3 regions of the Streptosporangium sp. LJ11 genome follow, and region 3 is predicted to be linked to each of the others. Evidence: riboswitches for the same ligand, from Rfam matches in the RefSeq annotation. Region 3 holds a riboswitch; each other region holds the start of a gene.

Region 1 (4,273 bases), on a different contig from region 3:
GAACCGGCCGCCCCGGCCCGAGGTGAGCAGCACCATCAGGTCGACGAAGGCCAGCCCCATCCCCCGCACGATCACCGGCTCTCCCGCGGGAACGCCGTCCAGGTCGAGGTCCGCCGCGTAGCCGGTGGGCAGGTAGCGCAGCCCCCCGCGCGCGGCCAGATCGGCCAGCGCGCTCTCCTCCCTCGTCGGCGTCACGTCGCCGTGTCCCTGGGCCAGGATCACCGCGTCGGCCTCGATCGTCCGGCCGTCGTCCAGCGTCACCGCCTGCCCGCCGGGGACGTCGGCGAGGTCGACGGCGCGGGCGGCGTGCACGTGCACCCGGACGCCGCGCGGGGCGTTCGCCACCGCCTGCCGGAAGACGTGGGAGAGGTAGCCGTTCTGTGCCGGGCGGGAGGCGAACCTGCCGGGGTCGCCGCCGAGCCACTCGGCCAGCGTGGGTCCGGGGCGGATCGGTCCCTCGCAGCGCACCGACTCGTCGGTGAAGAGCGTCACGTCGGCGGCGGCGGAGTTCATCCAGAGCAGGTCCGGCTGGTCGTGGCGCCAGACGCGCCCGCCGCCCGGCGGGTGGGGGTCGATCACGTGGACGTCCAGCGACGGCCAGCCGAGCAGGTCGGCGGCGTTGGCGCAGATGCGCTCCACCAGGCAGGTGCCCGTCGGCCCGGCGCCGACGACGGCGATCGAGGCGCTCATACGGCGGCTCTGCGGTGCGGCTGGTCCCAGTCGGCGTGCGACGGCTCGACCGGGATCCGCCAGGCGTCGGTCTCGCCCGACGTACGGGCGATGACGGCGAAGTCGGTGTTCTCGCGGAAGGCGGGGTGGGCGTACAGGTCCCTGGCGTAGGCCCACAGGTTGGGGAAGGCGGTCAGCGGGCGCTCGCTGATCCTCGCCGCCGGGTTGTCGCTCAGGTCGAAGCGGAGCAGGGTCGGCCAGAGCCGCACGTCCGCCTCGGTGATCCCCGAGCCGAACAGGAACCTGCGGTCGGCCAGGCGGGCGTCCAGCTCGTCCAGGAAGGCGACCACGGCCCCGCGCGCCTCGGTGTACGCGGTCTCGGTGGTGGTCGCCGCCACGCGGCCCGCCGCCGTGTTGACGATCTCGTAGATCCTCGTGTTGAGCTCGTCGATCTCCGGCCTGAGCTCCTCGGGGTAGAGGTCGGCCTCGGGGTCGCCGCCGAACCGGGTGGCCAGGTCGATCGTGATGTCGGGGAAGTTGTTGCTGACGATGCGGCCGGTCGTCCTGTCCCACAGGACCGGCACCGAGACGTGCCCGTCGAAGCCGGGCTCGGTCACCTCGTACGCCTGCCGAAGGATGGTGAACCCGTTGACCGGGTCGGCCCCGCGCCGCTCGCGGAACGCCCACCCGCGCCCGTCGCGCTCGTCGTCGACGTAGGAGAGCGAGACCGCGTCCTGGAGTCCCTTGAGGGAGCGCACGATGGCCGCGCGCTGCGCGTACGGACAGACGGCCGCGACGTAGAGGTGATAGCGCCCGGGCTCGGCGGGGAAGGCGGATGTGCCGATCCGCCCCTGGAAGGGGTAGCGCGGGCCGGGCCTGCCACCGGGCCGGTAGTGGCCGTGGGTGTCGAGGTCGACGGGGCTCGCGTGGTTCAGTGTGCTGGTCTTCGACATGTGGCGCTCCCGGCATGTCTCGGTGACCCTGGTTGAGGGGGTCCGCGCTTGCGGCACGCCCACCGTGCCGCCAGGTCTCCCCCGGAGGCACCCCGCCGCGGTGCGAGGGTTGCCGGTCAGCCAGCCGGGGCTTCTCACTGACGCTCTTAACCTATTTAGAAGGTAGGAAATACATAGATCTCTGTCAAGGCTTAGTGTCGTGGAATGTCCTATGAGAGCGTGAACGTGGTCTACCGCAAGTACGACGGATCACTGCACTGGCATCACCGCGGCCTGCTGCTCGGCGAGGACGAGCACGGGGTGTGGACGGGCTGCGTGGCCGACTCCAGTGGCCACAAGGGCGACGGTCCCGCGGTCCCCTGGCCGCATCCGTTCGTGATGCTCTTCCCGCGCGACGCCTGGTGGACGGCCGCCTTCAACGCCGCCCCGCACAAGCACGAGATCTACTGCGACGTCTCCACGGTGCCGGAGTGGAGAGACGGCGAGGTCACCATGGTCGACCTGGACCTCGACGTGATCCGGACCCGCCGGAACCTGCTGAAGGGCCGCCCGAGCAGGGTCTTCCTGGACGACGAGGACGAGTTCGAGGAGCACCGGGTCAAGTACGCCTACCCGACCGACGTGGTCGAGAACGCCCGAGCCTCGGCCGCCTGGCTGATGGAGGCCGTCACCTCCCGCACCGCCCCCTTCGGGGACGCGCCGCGCTGGCTCACCCTGGTCGGCTGAACCATGGGCGGGGGTGCCGGGGGTGGCGACCCCCACCGCCCCGGCACCCCCGCGACCTCAGCGGGCGCGGTGGCGGAACATCCTGGCGGAGAGGACCGCCGAGACCAGCAGGAAACCGCCGCACCAGGCCAGCGCCTTCCACGGGTCGCCCCCCACGGGCCGGTCGAGCAGCAGGCCGCGTACGGACTCGATGATCGGCGTGGCCGGCTGGTTCTCCGCGAACCCGTGCAACCACGCGGGCATGGTGTGCACCGGGACGAAGGCGCTGCTCGGGTAGGGCAGGAACATCACCAGGAAGGTGAAGGCGCCCGCGGCCTCCGGCGTCCTGGCCAGCAGGCCGACCAGGGCCGAGACGGCGGACATGGCCAGGACGAACACCACCAGGACGCCCACCGCCGCGGCCCAGCCGGACAGGCCCGCGTCCGCCCGGAAGCCGAGCAGGAACGCGACGGCGAACACGATGGCGAGCGAGGTGAGGTTGCGCACGGTGCTCGCGGCCACGTGCCCGCCCAGGAACGCCCCGCCGCCGACGTCCATCGACCTGAACCTGTCGACGATCCCCCGGCTCATGTCGTGGCTGACGGCGACCGCGGTCAGGGAGGCGCCGTAGGAGGCGCACATGACGAGGATGCCGGGGACGGCGTAGGTGACGTAGTCGGTGCCGGTCTGTATCGCGCCGCCGAACAGGTAGACGAACAGCAGCATGACCAGGACGGGCATCAGGAACGAGGTGAGCAGCGCGTCGAGGTTGCGCAGCGACAGGCGGACGGCACGGCCGGTCATCACCGGCCAGGCGGCGAGTTCAGACACCGGCCCGCTCCCTGTCCGTCAGCGCGAGGAACGCGTCGTCGAGCGTGGCGCCGCGCACGGTGAACCTCTCGACCGCCGAACGCCCCGGGTCCACCTCGTCCAGCAGGGCGCGGATCCCCGTGGCGCTCCCGTCGGTGGCCGCCCCGACGGTCAGCGTGGCGAGATCGGCGTGGAGGGCCCGCGCCCCGAGAAGGCGCGTCACCTCGGCGAACGACCGCGCGTCGGACAGGACGAGGTCCAGCCGCCAGGCGGCGACCCTCGCCTTGAGCTCGTCGGCGGTGCCCTCCGCCACCACCCGCCCGCCGTCGAGCAGCGCGATCCTGTCGGCCAGGCTGTCGGCCTCCTCCAGATACTGGGTGGTCAGGAAGACCGTGGTACCCGTGCCGGTGAGCTGGGTGATCACCTCCCACATCGCCTGCCTGCTCCGCACGTCGAGACCGGTGGTCGGCTCGTCGAGAAAGATCACCGACGGCGCGCCGACCAGCCCCGCGGCCAGGTCCAGCCGTCGCCACATGCCGCCCGAGTACGTGCCGACCCGCCGCCTCCCCGCCTCGACCAGGTCGAACCGCTCCAGCAGCTCGGCCGCCCTGCGGCGGGCCGCCGCGCGCGACAGACCGGACAGGCGGCCCATCATCCGCAGGTTCTCCTCGCCGGTCAGCAGCTCGTCGACCGCCGCGTGCTGGCCGGTCAGGCTGATGGCGCGGCGGACCCGGCGGCGGTCGCGCACGACGTCGAACCCGGCCACCGTGGCCCGCCCCGCGTCCGGCCTGACCAGCGTCGCCAGGGTGCGCACGGTCGTGGTCTTGCCCGCGCCGTTCGAACCGAGCAGCGCGTACACGCTGCCCCTGGCGACGCGCAGGTCGACACCGGTCAGGACGGCGACCCGGCCGTAGGACTTGGTGAGGCCGACGACCTCTATCGCTGGTTCCACTGCCCCTCCTGCGTATGGCGTACGCTCTACTGTTTATGGCATACGCGGTATTGCGTAAGGTATACACTCACGGGAAAGGACGGTCAAGCCCGGGAGCGCGATGGAAGTGCCGGAAAGCGTGGAGATCGCCTGGGGGCTGCGCGAGCGGCCCGGCAAGGGGCCCAAACGCACCCTGAGCCTGGAG
Region 2 (4,273 bases), on a different contig from region 3:
AGGGGAAGCACCGCGCACACCCTGGTGGCGGCCACCACCAGTGCCGCCGACATCCCCACGATCCTCGACTCGGGAGTCCAGGCCGAGATCGTCACCAGGTCACTGGCGGAGCTCACCATGATCAAGCGTGAGCTCGACGAGACCCTGCCGCCGCAGCCGCTCGTGTCGAGCGCGCGCTACGTCGACGTGAAGAGGAACAAGGTGGTCGTCCTGTCCACGCAACCCCAGGCGGCCGAGAACGTCATCGAGAGCGCCGAGGTGAACAAAGCGGCGGTAGTGGTGCTGCCCTCCACCGAGGTTCCCCAGCCGCTGTACGACCTGGTGGGCGGCGACGCCTACTACATCGGCGGCACCAGCCGCTGCTCGATCGGCTTCTCCGTGCTCAAGGACACCCGGCAGGGTTTCGTCACCGCGGGTCACTGCGGCAGGACCGGCGCCGCCACCACCGGCTTCAACCGCATCGCCCAGGGCACCTTCGAGGGATCGGTCTTCCCCGGCAGCGACTACGCCTGGGTCTCGGTCAACGACAACTGGACGGCCACCCCGACGGTGGACAACGGCCAGGGCGGCACCGCGCCCGTCGCCGGCGCCCAGGTCGCCGTCGAGGGAGCCTCGGTCTGCCGGTCCGGCTCCACCACCGACTGGCACTGCGGCCTCATCCAGCAGCGCGACGCCAGTATCACCTACCCCCAGGGCAACGTCTTCGGGCTGACCCGCACCACCGTCTGCGCCGAATCCGGGGACTCCGGCGGCTCGTTCATCTCCGTCGACCAGGCCCAGGGCGTCACCTCCGGCGGCTCCGGCGACTGCAACCAGGGCGGCACCACCTACTTCCAGCCGATCGCCCCGATCCTCACCGCCTACGGCCTGGCCCTGAGGACCACCGCGGGCAATCCGCCGCCGCCGGTCACGGGCACCTGCAACGGCTTCCCCAACACCCACAACGGCACCCTGGCCGCCGGTGGGGCCGCCTACCAGCCGAAGGGTCTCCACTACAGGCCGACCGCCGGGGGCCTCCACTTCGCCTGCCTGGACGGCCCCGACGGCACCGACTTCGACCTGTACCTGCAGAAGTGGAACAGGGCGGGCTGGTCGGTCGTCGCGACCTCCAGCAGCGCGGGTCCCGACGAGAGAATCTCCTACAACGGCACGCCCGGCTACTACCGCTACCGGGTGGTCTCCGTGGCAGGCTCCGGCTCCTACACCCTGGGGATCCGAGTGCCGTGACCGCTCCGGCGGGTCGCCTCCGGCGGCGACGACCGGGAAGGGGGCGGGACCCCGCCTGCCGTCCGGGGCGCGTGCCGGGTGCCCCGCGAGCGGCGGCCAAGGTTCGATCGTCCGGTGGATAACACGCCATGTCTCGCACAGTGAGACAAGGAGTCAGGAGGGCGGCGGGTCGGGGTAGAGTGCTGAGGACCTGCGCGTCAGGTTTCCAACTGAATATTTGCTCATCCAGAGGGGTGGAGGGACCGGCCCTGCGAAGCCCCGGCAACCATCCCGGTTCAAGACTCGTGATCTGAACGAGGTCGGCCGGGACAGGTGCCAATTCCGGTCTGTGACCAGGGTGGTCCGCAGACGAAGATGAGGGAAAGGCCTCGCTTCATGGCGCTCGCAACCACTGAGAACAACACCACCACCACCTCCTCCGGTCGTGCCGGCGACGCGCGAGACCGGCGCTTCGGCCCCGCCGTCGCCCTGTCCTGCCGGGAGTGCGGTGCCCGCTACGACCTCGGCCCCAGCTTCGCCTGTAACGAGTGTTTCGGGCCCCTTGAGATCGCGTACGACTTCGGGCGTGTGACCCGGGAGCGGATCGCCGAGGGGCCGACCAACATCTGGCGCTACCGCTCGCTGCTGCCCGTCCCCGACGACGTGGCCGCCAAGCCCAACATGGCGCCCGGCTGGACCAAGCTCGTCAACGCCGGCAACCTCGCCCGCGAGCTGGGCATCCGCTCCCTGCACGTGAAGGACGACTCCGGCAACCCCACGCACTCCTTCAAGGACCGCGTGGTGGCCATCGCCGTCGAGGCCGCCCGCAACTTCGGTTTCCACACTCTTTCCTGCTCCTCCACCGGCAACCTGGCCGGCGCCGTGACCGCCGCCGCCGCGCGGGCCGGGCTGGACGCCTGCGTGTTCATCCCCTCCGACCTGGAGCAGGCCAAGATCGTCATGGCCTCCGTGTACGGCGGCAGGCTCATCGGCATCGAGGGCACGTACGACGACGTGAACCGCTTCTGCTCCGAGCTCATCGGCGACGAGCTGGGCGACCAGTGGGGCTTCGTCAACGTCAACCTCCGGCCGTACTACGCGGAGGGGTCCAAGACCCTGGCCTACGAGATCGCCGAGCAGCTCGGCTGGCGCATCCCCGACCAGATCGTCATCCCGGTCGCGTCGGGCTCGCAGCTCACGAAGATCGACAAGGGCTTCAAGGAGCTGGTCGCGCTCGGCCTGGTCGAGGACAGGCCGTACAAGATCTTCGCGGCCCAGGCCGAGGGGTGCTCCCCGGTCTCCGCCGCCTACAAGGCGGGCCACGACGTGATCCGCCCGGTCAAGCCGGACACGATCGCCAAGTCGCTGGCGATCGGCAACCCGGCCGACGGCCCGTACGTCCTGGACATCGCCCGCCGCACCGGCGGCGCGGTCGAGGACGTCACCGACGCCGAGATCGTCGACGCGATCCGGCTGCTGGCCAGGACCGAGGGCATCTTCGCCGAGACCGCCGGGGGCGTCGTCGTCGGGGTGCTGCGCAAGCTGGTCGCCTCGGGCACCCTCGACCCCGACGCCGAGACCGTGGTGCTCAACACCGGAGACGGCCTCAAGACCCTCGACGCGGTGGCCGCGGAGGCGCGCCCGACCGCGGTGATTCGGCCTTCTCTTGACGCATTCCGTGCGGCTATCGCCTAGAAATCGTGAAAGGTACTGAATTATGAGCGTTTCTGTGCGGATTCCGACGATTCTCCGGACTTACACCGATGGTGCCGCCGAGGTGAACGGAGAGGGTGAGACCCTGCGTGATGTTCTTCAGAAGCTCGACGCGGACTTCCCGGGGATCGGCGCCCGGATTCTTGATGAATCGGGAAAGATCCGACGTTTTGTCAACGTCTATGTAGGGGATGAGGACGTCCGTTTTGTCGACAACCTCGACACGGCCACGCCCTCCGGCGTCCAGGTCTCCATCATCCCGGCGGTGGCCGGAGGTTGATTCTCCCGCCCTGAGGCGGCGCTGACCGCCCCGCGCCACCCTCGGGGCACCCGCGACTCCACGGCACCCGCCCGGCTCAGGCCGGGCGGGTGCCGTATTTTATGATGCAAGCTCATATTCGTGGACTAGATGGATGATGTAACCCTTAACTAACTAATAGTGATAGTGAAACTCTGTTCTCGTACTAAAAGCTCTCGTAAAGCGGTAGTTTGGTGCTTGACTCTGTTGCCCTACCGCTTCCCACAGGTATGGTCGGAACGATCGACGTGGCGAAGTCCGTCCCGGCGATTGAGGACTTCGCGAGAGGAATGGGCGTCGTCCTTAAGACCAGTAAGAGGAGTCGCAAGTGGCGCAGGGCACCGTCAAATGGTTCAACGCGGACAAGGGCTACGGCTTCATCGCGGTAGACGGTGGTAAGGATGTGTTCGTCCATTACTCCGCGATCATGATGGACGGCTACCGGGCCCTCGAGCAGGGCCAGCGGGTCGAGTTCGAGATCACCCAGGGTCAGAAAGGTCCCCAGGCGGAGTCCGTCCGGGCGGTCTGACGTAGCCGTTTCGTGAATTCGCAGGGAAGAGCCGGTGGATCCCGCGGTATCGCAGTCCGCTGGATCCTCACCGCCCAGGCCCGGCTCGCCCCCCTTCAGGTGAGCCGGGTCTTCGCGTCGTACGGGACACGTGGCCGCACGTGGCCGCGCGGGGGTACGGGTCGAGAGGCGGGGTGGTGGTGCGCGGTCGCGCGGAGACGCCCGGAGGCGCACGCGGGCGCGCGAAGCCCGCGGGGGCGCGGAACGCGCGGCGGGCCGATGATGACGCGCGGCCCACATCGACGTGACGCGAGATCTACGTCCACATGACACGGAGCTGACGTCTCCGTCTCGGGCGGCGCAGGTCAACGGATCGTGGCTTGCACTCGGCAGGGTAGAGTGCTAAATAGATTGTTGGCACTCACGCATAGAGAGTGCCAATCCTGGATCGAGGCGATGGGGCCCGCCGAACGGAGTCGTGGGCCCACATGCCGTCGCGGGCGTCGACTCGATCCGGTGTAAGCCACCCTTTCTCTGGGAGGTTAGCC
Region 3 (4,273 bases):
GACGCCGAGCATCTCGGCGATCACGGTGACCGGGAGCGGCTCGGCGACCTCGGCGATCAGGTCTCCGCCGCCGCGCTCGACGAAGTCGTCCACCAGTCGCCCGGCCATCCGGGCGACCTTGGGGCGGAGCGCCTCGACCATGCGGGGGGTGAACGCCTTCGACACCAGCCGCCGGAGCCTGGTGTGCACCGGCGGCTCGACATCGAGCATTCCCGCCCTGATCACCCGCCAGAACGGGTCCTGGAACTCGGGGTCGTCCGGCCTGCCGAACTCCTGGTGCGAGGCCACGTGCAGGTAGGAGCGGCCGAGCCTGCGGTCCCGCAGCAGCGCGTTGACGTCGGCGTGCCTGGCCACCAGCCACTGGCCGGTCGGTTCGAAGAAGCTGACCGGCCGCTCCCGCCTCAGCTCGTCGTAGACGTCATAGGGGTGGGCGACGAATTCCGGATTCCAGGGATCAAAGCGCACGTAAGCATCGTAATCCCCGGTTCAGGATCAGGTCTGCTCGTCCGGCTTCCCCCTCTCGACCGGCTCGTCCGTCCGGCCCGCCGGAACCCCCTGACCCACCGGGGTCCCCGGGGTGTTCGTGCCCTCCGGCGTCTCCGGACCGGCCTCGCCCTCGGTCTCGTAGCGGGAACGCAGCTCGACCGGCCTCCGCCCCGCCTTGCCGCGCATCCGGATGTTCAGCAGCTCCACCAGCAGCGAGAACGCCATCGCGAAGTAGATGTAGCCCTTGGAGATGTGCTGCTCGAACCCCTCGGCGATGAGCACGACGCCGATCAGCACCAGGAAGGACAGGGCGAGCATCTTGATGCTCGGGTGCCGGTCCACGAAGCGGCTGATCGGCCCGGAGGCGACCAGCATCACGATGACCGAGACGATGACGGCCGCGATCATGACGCCCAGCTCGTCGACCATGCCGACCGCGGTGATCACCGAGTCGAGCGAGAAGACGACGTCGAGGATCATGATCTGGATGATCACCGAGGTGAAGGACGAGGCGACCTTGCCCTCGGAGTGGTGGGACTCCCCCTCCAGGCTGCCGTGCATCTCGTGGACGCTCTTGCCCAGCAGGAACAGGCCGCCGAGTATCAGGATCAGGTCGCGCCCCGATATCCCCTGCCCGAAGACCTCGAACATCGGCTCGGTGAGCCTCACCACCCACGACAACGCCAGCAGCAGCAGGAGGCGGCTGAGCAGGGCGACGGCGAGACCGAGCTTGCGGGCCTTGTCGCGCTGCTCGGGCGGGAGCTTGCCCACCAGGATCGAGATGAAGATGATGTTGTCGATTCCCAGGACGATCTCCAGGGCGACAAGGGTGAAGAACCCTATCCATATCTCCGGGTTGGTCACCCAGTCCATTGCTTCCTCCTTCGTCGGCCGACGCCCGAACGCACCGCCGGCCCAGCTGCCTGAGTGCTTCTTCGACTGACTGCCTGGACGACCGGGGGACGCCCGGAGTTCCTTTCCCCTCATCACGCTTCGCTGTCAAATCCGCCGGGCGTTCCCGAGGACGCCCGCCCCGGCTCCGATATCGGGTTGATCACGTTTCGGACTTGCGGGGCACCGCGAGGTGTCGGTTATAGTTCCCCCGTAGGTCATGAGTGCCAGTGACAAGCCCCGGCTCGCTGGCCGGCAACCCTCGCGTCCGCGGCGGGGTGCCCCGGGTGAGGACCTGGTCCGGCACGAGGTGTGCCGGGCAAGCGCGGGCTCCAGGCACCTGTGTCATGGGTTGGGGTCCGATGACCTCGAAGGAGCCCTGGCATGTCCACCCTGACGATCTTCACCCCCGCGAGCCCCGCGATCCCCGCCCCCGTCGCCCCGGCCACCCCCGCCGCTCCGGTGACCGTCCCCGGGACCTACGCGTCCGGTGACCGCCCGATCCCGGCCGTGCTCGGCTCGGACCTGGAGGTCCCGGTCAGGGGCGGCAGGCTCGTCCGCTACGCCAACCTCGACTACGCCGCGAGCGCCCCCTGTCTGGAGCCGGTGAGCGCCGCCGTCGCCGCCGCGCTCCCGGCCTACTCCAGCGTCCACCGCGGCGCCGGGTACGCGTCCCAGCTGACCACGGCCCGCTACGAGCAGGCCAGGCACACGGTGCGCGCCTTCGTCGGCGCCCGTCCCGACGACTCGGTGATCTTCACCCGCAACACCACGGACGCGACCAACCTGCTGGCCCGCAGCCTGCCCGAGGGCACCACCGCCGTGGTCTTCGACACCGAGCACCACGCCTCGCTGCTGCCCTGGGAGCGGGTCGTGCGGCTGGCGGCCCCCGCCTTCCCCGGCGAGGCCGTCCGCGCCGCCGACGACGCCCTCGCCTCGATCGACGGCCCCAAGCTGCTGGTCGTGACCGCCGCCTCCAACGTCACCGGGGAGCTCTGGCCGATCGCCGCGCTGGCCCACATCGCCCACCGCCACGGGGCCCGCGTCCTCGTCGACGCCGCGCAGCTCGTCCCGCACCGCCACTTCAACCTGACGGCTCTCGACCTGGACTACGTGGTCTTCTCCGGCCACAAGCTCTACGCGCCGTTCGGCACCGGCGCGCTGATCGGCCGTTCCGACTGGCTGGCCGAGGCCGAGCCGTACCTGCGGGGCGGCGGCGCGGTGAAGGCCGTGAACGACGACGGCACTGAGTGGCACGACGACCCCGAGGCCCGGCACGAGGCGGGAACCCCGAACGTGCTGGGCGCCGTCGCGCTCGCCGCGGCCTGCGACGCCCTGACCGCCACCGGCTGGACCCCGCTGGTCCGCGAGGAGGAGCGCCTCCTCGAGCGCCTGCGCGCGGGCCTCGCCTCCGTCCCCGGCGTGCACGAGCTGTCCCTGTGGGGCCCGGACCACCCGCGCGTCGGCATCGTCTCCTTCGTGGTGGACGGCTTCACCGCCCGCGAGGTCGCCGAGGCCCTGTCCGGCGACTACGGCATCGGCGTCCGCGACGGCAAGTTCTGCGCCCACCCCTTCGTACGGCACCTGCTGGGCGCCAAGGACGGCGGCTGCGAGGACGTCACCGCCTCCGCCGTCCGCGCCTCCATCGGCATCGGTACCACCTCCGAGCACGTCGACCGGTTGATCGACGCCCTGCGGGATCTTGCCTCGCGCGGCTGACGTGACAGCATGGCCCTATGACTGAAGGCGCGCCCCGCGAGCTGAGCGTGGGAATGGGGGCGGGAGCCGAGGCCGTGCGGGGGGCGCACGGCAAGGAGCTCGCGACCGAGGACATGATCCTCAACATCGGTCCGCAGCACCCGTCCACGCACGGCGTGCTGCGGCTGCGGCTCACCCTGGACGGGGAACGGATCAGCTCGGCCGAGCCGATCGTGGGCTACATGCACCGGGGCGCGGAGAAGCTCTTCGAGGTGCGCGACTACCGGCAGATCATCGTGCTGGCCAACCGGCACGACTGGCTGTCGGCGTTCGCCAACGAGCTGGGCGTCGTGCTCGCGGTGGAGCGGATGCTCGGCATGGAGGTGCCGGTCAGGGCGGTTTGGACGCGCACGCTGATGGCCGAGCTCAACCGGGTGCTCAGCCACCTGATGTTCCTCGGCTCCTACCCGCTGGAGCTCGGCGCGATCACCCCGGTCTTCTACGCGTTCCGGGAGCGCGAGACCCTCCAGGCCGTGATGGAGGAGATCTCCGGCGGGCGCATGCACTACATGTTCAACCGGGTCGGCGGCCTGAAGGAGGAGATCCCCGAGGGGTGGACGGGCCGGGTCGCCCAGGCCGTGGCCGACGTGCGGCGACGGCTGCCCGACATCGAGAACCTGATCGTCGGGAACGAGATCTTCCTCGCCCGCACGCGCGGGGTGGGCGTCCTCGACCGCGAGACGATCATGCAGTACGGCGTGAGCGGCCCCATCGCCCGCGCCTCCGGCGTCGACGTCGACCTGCGCAGGGACGAGCCGTACCTCGCCTACGGCGAGCTGCCGGTGAAGGTCGTCACCCGGTCGGCGGGAGACTGCCACGCCCGCTTCGAAGTGCTGCTGGAACAGGTGAAGGTCTCCCTCGACCTGGCCGACGCCTGCGTGGAACGGCTGCTCGACCTGCCCCCGGGGCCGGTCAACCAGCGCCTGCCCAAGGTGCTGAAGGTTCCCGAGGGCCACACCTACGCCTGGACGGAGAGCCCGCTCGGCCTGAACGGCTACTACCTGGTCTCGCGCGGGGAGAAGACGCCGTGGCGGATGAAGCTCCGCTCGGCCTCCTTCAACAACGTCCAGGTGCTGCGCGAGATGCTCCCCGGCCACCTGGTCGCGGACATGGTGGCCATCCTGGGCTCGATGTTCTT

What was found. A riboswitch is a leader RNA that binds a small molecule or an ion and turns the genes downstream of it on or off. The one in region 3 is predicted to bind S-adenosylmethionine.
Region 1: it holds a riboswitch for S-adenosylmethionine, as region 3 does, so the genes downstream of both, ACTOQ3_RS16455 (glutathione S-transferase C-terminal domain-containing protein) here and ACTOQ3_RS29715 (aminotransferase class V-fold PLP-dependent enzyme) in region 3, are expected to answer to the same signal.
Region 2: it holds a riboswitch for S-adenosylmethionine, as region 3 does, so the genes downstream of both, thrC (threonine synthase) here and ACTOQ3_RS29715 (aminotransferase class V-fold PLP-dependent enzyme) in region 3, are expected to answer to the same signal.

The regions. Positions count from the first base shown of each region.
Region 1 covers NZ_JBPXMB010000010.1:33,061-37,333, reverse strand. Annotated here, with positions in the region: gene ACTOQ3_RS16460 (FAD/NAD(P)-binding protein) at 1-690, opposite strand, end outside; gene ACTOQ3_RS16455 (glutathione S-transferase C-terminal domain-containing protein) at 687-1,622, opposite strand; SAM riboswitch class IV at 1,662-1,774, opposite strand; gene ACTOQ3_RS16450 (DUF402 domain-containing protein) at 1,827-2,348, shown strand; gene ACTOQ3_RS16445 (ABC transporter permease) at 2,406-3,158, opposite strand; gene ACTOQ3_RS16440 (ATP-binding cassette domain-containing protein) at 3,151-4,089, opposite strand; gene ACTOQ3_RS16435 (TetR/AcrR family transcriptional regulator) at 4,190-4,273, shown strand, end outside.
Region 2 covers NZ_JBPXMB010000054.1:27,574-31,846, forward strand. Annotated here, with positions in the region: gene ACTOQ3_RS42545 (S1 family peptidase) at 1-1,227, shown strand, start outside; SAM riboswitch class I at 1,446-1,588, shown strand; gene thrC (threonine synthase) at 1,603-2,901, shown strand; gene ACTOQ3_RS42555 (MoaD/ThiS family protein) at 2,924-3,199, shown strand; gene ACTOQ3_RS42560 (cold-shock protein) at 3,546-3,746, shown strand.
Region 3 covers NZ_JBPXMB010000022.1:95,335-99,607, forward strand. Annotated here, with positions in the region: gene ACTOQ3_RS29705 (cytochrome P450) at 1-465, opposite strand, end outside; gene ACTOQ3_RS29710 (TerC family protein) at 493-1,359, opposite strand; SAM riboswitch class IV at 1,594-1,709, shown strand; gene ACTOQ3_RS29715 (aminotransferase class V-fold PLP-dependent enzyme) at 1,762-3,096, shown strand; gene ACTOQ3_RS29720 (NADH-quinone oxidoreductase subunit D) at 3,114-4,273, shown strand, end outside.